DNA from 2 places in the Catenibacterium mitsuokai genome. Region 2 is predicted to be linked to the other one. Evidence: predicted binding sites of a transcription regulator. Region 2 holds the regulator's gene; the other holds the start of a gene.
What was found. The regulator Rex, encoded in region 2, represses fermentation and respiration genes when NADH is low (regulators of the CRP and FNR family bind a similar motif). The targets are predictions, from matches to a motif close to GTGAANNNNTTCAC.
Positions count from the first base shown of each region.

Region 1: a site for Rex is predicted at 2,390-2,403, ahead of NQ499_RS00275 (alpha-glucoside-specific PTS transporter subunit IIBC). Genes of this name have one in related genera too.

Region 1 covers NZ_CP102271.1:52,144-56,582, reverse strand. Annotated here, with positions in the region: gene NQ499_RS00285 (6-phospho-alpha-glucosidase) at 1-193, opposite strand, end outside; gene NQ499_RS00280 (hypothetical protein) at 214-681, opposite strand; gene NQ499_RS00275 (alpha-glucoside-specific PTS transporter subunit IIBC) at 706-2,274, opposite strand; gene NQ499_RS00270 (DUF871 domain-containing protein) at 2,511-3,602, opposite strand; gene NQ499_RS00265 (MraY family glycosyltransferase) at 3,791-4,439, shown strand, end outside.
Region 2 covers NZ_CP102271.1:849,070-853,508, reverse strand. Annotated here, with positions in the region: gene NQ499_RS04295 (metallophosphoesterase family protein) at 1-166, opposite strand, end outside; gene asnS (asparagine--tRNA ligase) at 209-1,594, opposite strand; gene NQ499_RS04285 (redox-sensing transcriptional repressor Rex) at 1,600-2,244, opposite strand; gene tsaD (tRNA (adenosine(37)-N6)-threonylcarbamoyltransferase complex transferase subunit TsaD) at 2,237-3,250, opposite strand; gene rimI (ribosomal protein S18-alanine N-acetyltransferase) at 3,250-3,687, opposite strand; gene tsaB (tRNA (adenosine(37)-N6)-threonylcarbamoyltransferase complex dimerization subunit type 1 TsaB) at 3,678-4,283, opposite strand; gene tsaE (tRNA (adenosine(37)-N6)-threonylcarbamoyltransferase complex ATPase subunit type 1 TsaE) at 4,276-4,439, opposite strand, start outside.

The sequences.
Region 1 (4,439 bases), 800 kb from region 2:
CGATTTCTGGAGCATTCTCTTTTACATAGATTTCACAAGCCTTTGCGACTGTTTCCTGACGTTCTGCAAAGTTATCATAGAATTTGATCTTTCTGATTGGGAAACGATCCATATGATCTAATAACAATAAACAAATACCTGGTGTGAAAGTACTACCTCCACCTGCAATAACTACTGAATATTTCTTTTCCATTTTCTTTTTCTCCTTTTATTTTACATTAATCTAATCGTTACAAATAAGCATAGAGCTGAGAAGGCAATCACGATCAAGCTTCCACCACCACTATAGAAAAAGTGTTTTACAGTGAATTCCTTGAGTGTTTGAATGACCTTGATATTGTATGTTTTCACAGTCACATAGAACAGGTAACCAACAATCATGAAATAAAGACTATTTAAGGTAAGTGCCTGTGCCAACATCAATAACACAAAGTTCATACACACATATGCCATATCCCCTTCTTTTAGTTTCTTCTGGGCAATGTTTAATAGATATGCAATATATGGATTAACCATTGCGATTAAGAAGATTAGTGCAGCCTTAGGTTCCCTGCTTAATAGTTCCGGTAAAGCAAGCGACCCCATTCCTGCAGAAAGTGATAGATACAAATATGCAATAAATGGTGTGATCATTAAGAATACTTTGACAATCATGTAATATCTATCTAATTTTCTTGTCATTGTATTCAACCTCCTCTCTCTTGTTTATAGTAATGACTCAAATTCTTCTCTTACACTTGGTACTGATAATCCAACAATAACCTGGATATTCTTTTTAGTTGCCTTTAAGCCATGAGCACCAACAGACTTAAAGTATGCATCAGATTGAACTAAAGTTTCATCTTTAACATTTACTCTTAAACGTGTAGCACAGTTAGTCACATCAATGACATTATCCTTGCCACCTAATCCTTCTAATATTGCAGCAGCTAAACTTGGCTTTTCTGCACTATTAGTAGTCTGTCCACCAGACTGTTTTTCTCTAAACTCTTTCTTGCTGTGGAATGTGATTTCTTCATCATCTTCACGGCCTGGAGTTTTAAAGTCAAATTTTAATATTAAGAATCTAAATACAACGAAGTAAATACCTGTAAATGCAAGACCAACGATTAATAATGTTAAGTATGTTGGCCAATGTGCAGCCATTAATGGAATATAGTTAAGTGCTGACATTTCAATTAAGCCACCAGATAATACCCCAACTACACCTAATGCATAAGCTGTAGTAGCGAGTGTTGCAGCAAGTACTGCATGTACAACAAATAGTACTGGTGCAACGAATAAGAATGTAAATTCAATTGGTTCTGTAATACCACAGAAGATTGCAGTTAAAGTAATTGGAATTAATAAACCGGCAATCTTTGTTTTCTTTTCTTTCTTCGCTGTTGCATAGAATGCAAGAGCGATACCTGGACAACCAAAGATCTTAGATAAACCTGTAAGAGTTGGCCATGCCCAAGGTGCCATTGATTTTAATGAAGCAGTTGATGCTGCCATGTGAGGCAATAGCTTTGCCCATGCTGAGAGAACACCACCATTGACGATTGCTGAATCATAGAAGAATGGGAAGTATAGTAAGTGATGTAATCCAAATGGAATAAGCACACGTTCCATAAAGATGAAGATCCATACCCCAATTGATCCTGCGCTAATAACGAATACCTGGAATGCACGCATACCATTCTGAATCATTGGCCATAACCAAGCAGATAGGAATGCAACTGGTAATAAAGCAAAGAACCCAACAATAACAACAAATGATGAACCACTGAATGTTCCTAACCATTCAGGTAGTTTAGTATCGAAGAACTTATTGTGTAAATAAACAACGATACATGAGATTAACAACGCTCCAATCATCCCCATATCTAAAGTCTTGATACTAGCGATTGTTGTAAGACCACTTGTACCACCAATCTTGGCAGCGAAGTTTACACCAAACGCTGGTCCCCACTGACTTAAGATAGTATTTAGGAAGTACTGGAATGTTAAGTAAAGTACTAGAGCTTCCATACAGCATCTAGCCTGCTGTTTTTTGGCAAGTCCGATTGGTAAGCCAACTACAAAGAGTAATGGTAACTGATTGAATACTGTCCATCCTCCCTGAAGAATAACGTTCCAAATCTGATACCACAATGAACTTGGATCAGCCAGACCTCCCATGATGGCTTCAGTAGTAAACAATGTACCGATTCCAATTGTTACCCCCGCAAAGGCAAATAACATAACTGGTGTGAACATTGCACCACCGAAACGCTGGATTTTTTGTAACATATCTTTTCCTCCGTTTCTTTTGTTACCTACATACTACTCGTGAGAAAGCGATTTCACAATACTTTGGCTTCTGTTAGGGACGGGGCTCCATAGGTTATGATTTATAACCTTGCCCGTGAATTTTCACACACGCATTTTATACCGATATATTCAACATAATTTTAATCCAAGAAGATAATTATGAATTATTTTCACGCAAAAAAAGGCTATATGCATCATGCATATAGCCTTAACTATTATTTAATAATCTTGAAATAGTGACCTGGTTCAATCATGTCTAAGAACATCATTTCTTCTTCTTTTACATGACCACAAAGGTTTCTTTCACCATCATTTGGAATATCTCTTAATGCGATTTCTAATTCACCACGATAATGAGCTAAATTATCATTAACGATTAATACATCACCACGATGGAACATCTTCTGTTCTGTTTCACGATGTGGGATACTTTCATTCTTATACTTTACTCTGCTTCCAGATGAACGTAAGAAGAATGAAGAATGATCATAACGGTCCCAATGTGGATAGTAATCATAAATGATTTCCTTTTCTACATCTGATAAACCTTCTACTTCATCAATCTTGAAGCAGATGTTCTGGTAATCAACTTCTGATAAAGCTTTTAACTCTTCTTCTGAAGCATAAGCATTACCAATAATAATATCATCAACGTCTCCAGTTGCAAGCATTAAACGAGCCTGTAAGTCAATTGGAAGACCTCTTAAGATTTCTACTGTTGGTAATCCACAGAATACATTCCAAGGACCATGTGTATGTGGCTGGTTACTTGATACGAATGCAGCTGTATGAAGATTTAATGATTTCCAATAAGCATTGAAGTTAACGAAATAGTTCCAGTCTAAACCAGAATATCTTTCTGGGAAGAAGTTATGACAGATAATAACCTGATCCTTGTTTCCACCCTGTTCTAATAATAATTCAACACCCTGGTCCATAGAACCGTTGAATTCAATCTGAATATTATAAGGGTTTCTAGTAACCTGGATATCTCCTGTAGTACCAAATGAACCATCTAAACGGATGATATCTACACCCATATCATGGAATGGTTTTAAATCACTATAAGTAGCTCCTAAATGTTTAAATACTTCTGGGTTAGTGTCTACTGCAACTACATAACCTAAAGAATGTGCCTTATCCATGAATTCTCCAAAGTCCTTCATGATCTTTTCTTTCGGATCATTCACTGATAATAAACAAGTAAAGATTCTTGAGAAGCCATACTTAGCAGCAAGTTCTAAGTAATCATAAACTTCTTTCTGAGTTGATTTTTCAGGATAAACTGAAATTCCTAAGCGATGCATAATAAATCCTCCTATTTTTATTTTCCGATAGTATTATATCATTTATACCAATAAAAACAATATGTATTTTATGCAGTATAAATATGTTCTCTCTATATTATACAGTAATTGATTTGAATTGCGTTAGATTTCATTATTTTGCACATACTTTCTATTTGATATATAATGAACATAATATGGAGGTACCTATGACACTCAATAATATATTAGCATTCTGTGTGACATTCATTATATCGGTCATCCTAACCCCTTTTATCGGTAAAATCACAAAAGAAATGGGTATAATAGCCCATACTAATAATAGAACTGTACATCACGGTATTATTCCTCGTACAGGTGGATATGCCATCTATGTGGCATTCCTTATAGGGGCAATGGTATTCCTTAAAACAGATAATCAGATCAACTCTATATTAATAGGTGGTTTGATTGTTTTCTTGTTTGGCTTATATGATGATATTCATGACCTTCCTCCAAAGATGAAGGTTCTTGGACAGGTCGCTGCAGCACTTATAGTCATATTTTATGGTGGTATATCTTTAAAAGGATTTACTATTCCTTATATTCCTACTATTCTTTCTTATTCTATTGCCTTAATAGTCACTCTAGGATGGATTGTAGGTATTACCAATGCAGTAAACCTTATTGATGGATTAGATGGTTTATGTGGTGGTATATCCATGATTGTGTTGATCACTACAGGACTCATCTCTATCCATTATGGACGTACAGATATCACTTCATTAACACTCTTACTTGCAGGATCCATTGGAGGCTTTTTAGTATTTAATTTCCATCCCGCAAAAATATTTATGGGTGACTGTGGGGCTTTATTTA
Region 2 (4,439 bases):
ATGAATACTCATCAATCATATCAAGTTCTTTAAATTCTATGTGATGATTTCTTAACCACTGTCGATAATCATTAAAAGACTGATAATTCAATAAAGCACGAGAAAAAGCACGGTCATTATGGTAAATCATATTAAAAAAAGTATTGATGCCATTAAATTCATCCATAATATTACTTCCTTTAAGAAAAAAGACCACATATGTGGTCTTTTAGAATTTCAAGTTACGTGGTGTACGTGGGAATGGTTCTACATCTCTGATGTTAGCCATACCAGTTAAATACATTAAGAAACGGTCAAAACCTAAACCGAATCCAGCATGCTTACATCCACCAAAGCGGCGTAAATCCATATACCACTGTAGTGTTTCTTTATTCATGCCCTTTTCATCCATTAGCTTTTCTAGAACATCATAACGTTCTTCTCTCTGTGAACCACCAACTAATTCACCGATGCCTGGTACTAATAAGTCACATGCTGCAACTGTCTTGTTGTCATCATTTAAACGCATATAGAATGCTTTGATTTCTTTTGGATAATCTGTTAAGAATACAGGACCACCTACAACTTCTTCACAGATATAACGTTCATGTTCAGCATTTAAATCAATACCCCATTCAACCTTGTTATCAAACTTCACATCAGCCTTTAATAAATGATCAATAGCTTCTGTATAGGTCATACGTGCAAAGTGAGAATCTCTAACCTTTGTGATACGGTTGATACAGTCATGGTCAACCATCTGTTCAAAGAATTTCATTTCTTCTGGAGCATTATCTAAGCAGTACTGAATACAGTATTTAACCATTTCTTCAATTAAACACATATCATCTTCAAGGTCCGCAAATGCGATTTCTGGTTCTACCATCCAGAATTCACTCGCATGTCTTGATGTATTTGAGTTTTCAGCTCTGAATGCTGGTCCGAAAGTATAAACATCTCTAAATGCCATAGCGAATGCTTCTACATGTAACTGTCCAGTTACTGTTAAGTAGGCTTCTTTTTCAAAGAAATCCTTAGAGAAATCAGTATCATCAATAGTTGTTACTCTAAACATTTCTCCAGCACCTTCACCATCGTTAGATGTGATGATTGGTGTATGTACATAGACGAATCCCTGATCCTGGAAGAATTCATGAATAGCCATAGATAATACAGATCTTAATCTGAAGATGGCGTAGAATGAATTTGCTCTTGGTCTTAAATGAGGGATTTCTCTCATAAATTCAAAAGAGTGTCTCTTCTTCTGTAATGGGTAATCACTATCACAGTCACCTTCAAGAATGATTTCAGTGGCTTCTACTTCAAATGGCTGCTTTGCATCAGGTGTTAATTTTAACTTACCTAGTACATGAATAGCTGAACCAGTTGCGATATGTGAAACTTCATCGAAGTTCTTTAATTTTTCTTCTAAATAAACAACCTGACAATTTCTAAAATAAGAACCATCATTTAATGCGATGAATCCTAGTTTACCACTATCTCTATTTGTTCTTACCCATCCTTCTAATTCAACATACTCTACGTTATCTGTTTCTACAGCGTTATCTGCACGACAGATTTCATAAAGTTCTCTTACTGTCATAAATTCAAACATCCTTCTTACTCCTTTGTATTTGATTTCATCTTTAATTCTAATTCTTGTATTGCGACAACAACATCCACATTCTGTACCTCTACTCCCTGAGGCACAATAAAATGAGAGTGGGTGAAGTCTACAATGCCTTTAATCCCTAATGCAACTAAGCGATCCACCATTTCCTGAACATTATCAGAAATCGCAAGAATCGCAATCTTACAGTCCTTAGGGAATGTTTTTTCCAAATCATCACTCTTATGAATCTTGACACCAAAACGTTCACCTTCAATATTAGCATCCTTATCATAAGCACAGACAATCTGTCCAACTGTATATTTCCAGCGGTTATATTTCAAAATAGCTGATCCCAAGTTGCCTACACCAATCAAAATAATTGGTTCATCAAGTCCTAAACCTAAGAAGTCACTGAGTGTTTCAATCATCTCTTTTGTATCATAACCATAACCTCGTTTGCCAAGTGTATTCTTCTGAGGCAAAAAGCCAAAGTCACGACGGATAGTCGTATCCTGGATATGAGTAACTTCCGCAAGTTCACTCGATAAGAAGTTCTCTTTACCTTCATGTCCCATAACTCTTAAAGCCTTCAAATAAACAGGAAAACGTGTCATCGTCGCACGTGAAATTTTCTGTTTCTTTTCACTACTCATAGTTGTCTCCTACACTTTCTGCCTCTAAGTCATAATCTGGCTTAACAGATAAGTCCAAAGGGGCAAACATATTGTATTTATACATGATACTTGCAGCAGATGCAATCATTGCGGCATTATCTGTACAATACTTCAATGGTGGAAAAATAACAGGAATATCACTTGTACTCATTTTTTCTCTGAGACCTTTGTTTGCACTCACACCACCTGCTACAATAATCTGCTTTACACCAAGATCATGAGCAGCAGCTAGGGCTTTAGAAGCAATCGTATCCATAGCCACATCCTGGAATGAACATGCTAAGTCATTGCCATTGATTTCTTCTCCTCTTTGGTCTGCATTATGCTTTAAGTTGATGACAGCGCTCTTTAAGCCACTGAAGCTGAAGTTATAGCTTCCATCATCAAGTGGTTTTGGAAGTGTATAGCTATGAGTTCCCTCATGCGCCATTTTGTCTAAAACAGGTCCTCCAGGATATGGAAGATGTAGAACACGTCCTACCTTGTCATAGGCTTCACCAATTGCATCATCAAATGTTGTGCCGATGACCTCAAAAGAGAATTCCTTTTTCATATAAACAAGTTCTGTATGTCCTCCTGAAACAACAAGAGCCATTGCAGGATATTCAATATCATTCACTAGTTCATTAGCATAAATATGCCCCGCAATATGATGTACACCAATAAGTGGCTTGTTTAAATAAATAGCCAATGTTTTGGCTTCCTGCATACCAACATGTAAAGAACCTACAAGTCCTGGTCCTTTTGTGACTGCAATTGCATCAATCTCCTCTAAAGAGATTTCTGCCTGTTTTAATGCTTCCTTTAAAACAGTGCTGACACATTCAACATGTTTACGGCTGGCAATTTCAGGAACAACCCCACCATATTGTTTATGGATATCAATCTGTGATGCAACAACATGACTTAATAACTCTTTTCCATCCTTTAGGATTGCAACACTCATTTCATCACAGCTTGATTCAATAGCTAGAATAACAGCCATTATTTTTCCTCCTTTCTTACCATGAGATAAGCATCCTCATGGTCTGCATAATAATCTTTACGTATAGCACATATCTCATAGCCATACTTCTTATATAAACAAATCGCACGTTCATTCGATACACGCACTTCTAAACTATAATTAATACACCCCTTATTATGTCCTTCTTTTAATCCATAATCCATCAATACCTTAGAAAAGCCTTTTCCTTGATAATTTGGATCAATACCAATTGTAGTCAGTTCACAGTTTTCATAAGCATACCAGAATCCTGCATAACCAACAATTTTGTCATCTACAAGAACATAGTAATGAGCATAATCATTTGTTTTTAGTTCATGAAGAAAATCTTCTTTAGACCATGCAGGGCTAAATAATAACCCTTCTAGTCTTTCAATCTCATCAAGATCTTCTTCCTGCATTTCTCTTAATAACATGCTTTCTTAGCCTCAACATCTTTAATATAAGTTGGCACTAATAAATCAACATTCTCAATTGGATCAGCCATCTGTCCTAATGCATAGATATTAGCACAAAGATCACATTCTTTTTCATCTAACCCTAGACAGCCTATTTCACCTACAAGTTCAAAGTCTCCATATTCAGCACGTAACTGGGCAAAGTCTTCTAAAGCCACGACCTGTTCCTTAATTAAAGGAAGACCATTTTCATAAACACCAACAAAGACCTTATGTCCTCTTGCATCAATAACACTTAATGCTTGACTCATACCAGCATAAGCAGCTAAAGAACTGACTGATTTAATTCTCACATCAGACACTGCAGCAAGTGTCTTTGCGATAGTCATTGCGACTCTGACACCTGTATAAGAGCCAGGTCCGGATGTAATAATCATCTCATTCACATCCTTTAATGCAATATGATGACGATCAAGTACTTCCTTTAATGTAGGAATTGCTTTTTCTGATTGTCTTCTAGAACCTTTTTCCTGGAAGGCTTCTAGACACATATTATCCTGAAATAAGCCTACAGCTAAATAACTATTTGATGTATCCATCACTAAACTAATCATGTGTAACCTCCCTCACATAGTTCTCATATTTTTCACCAATAGGATGAAGCTTTAAAGAACGTGTTTCATCTTCATTCTTTATTATTTCAATTTCTAATCTTTCTTCTGGAATAATGTCTTCAATAAACTGTGGCCATTCAATCACACATAAGCCAT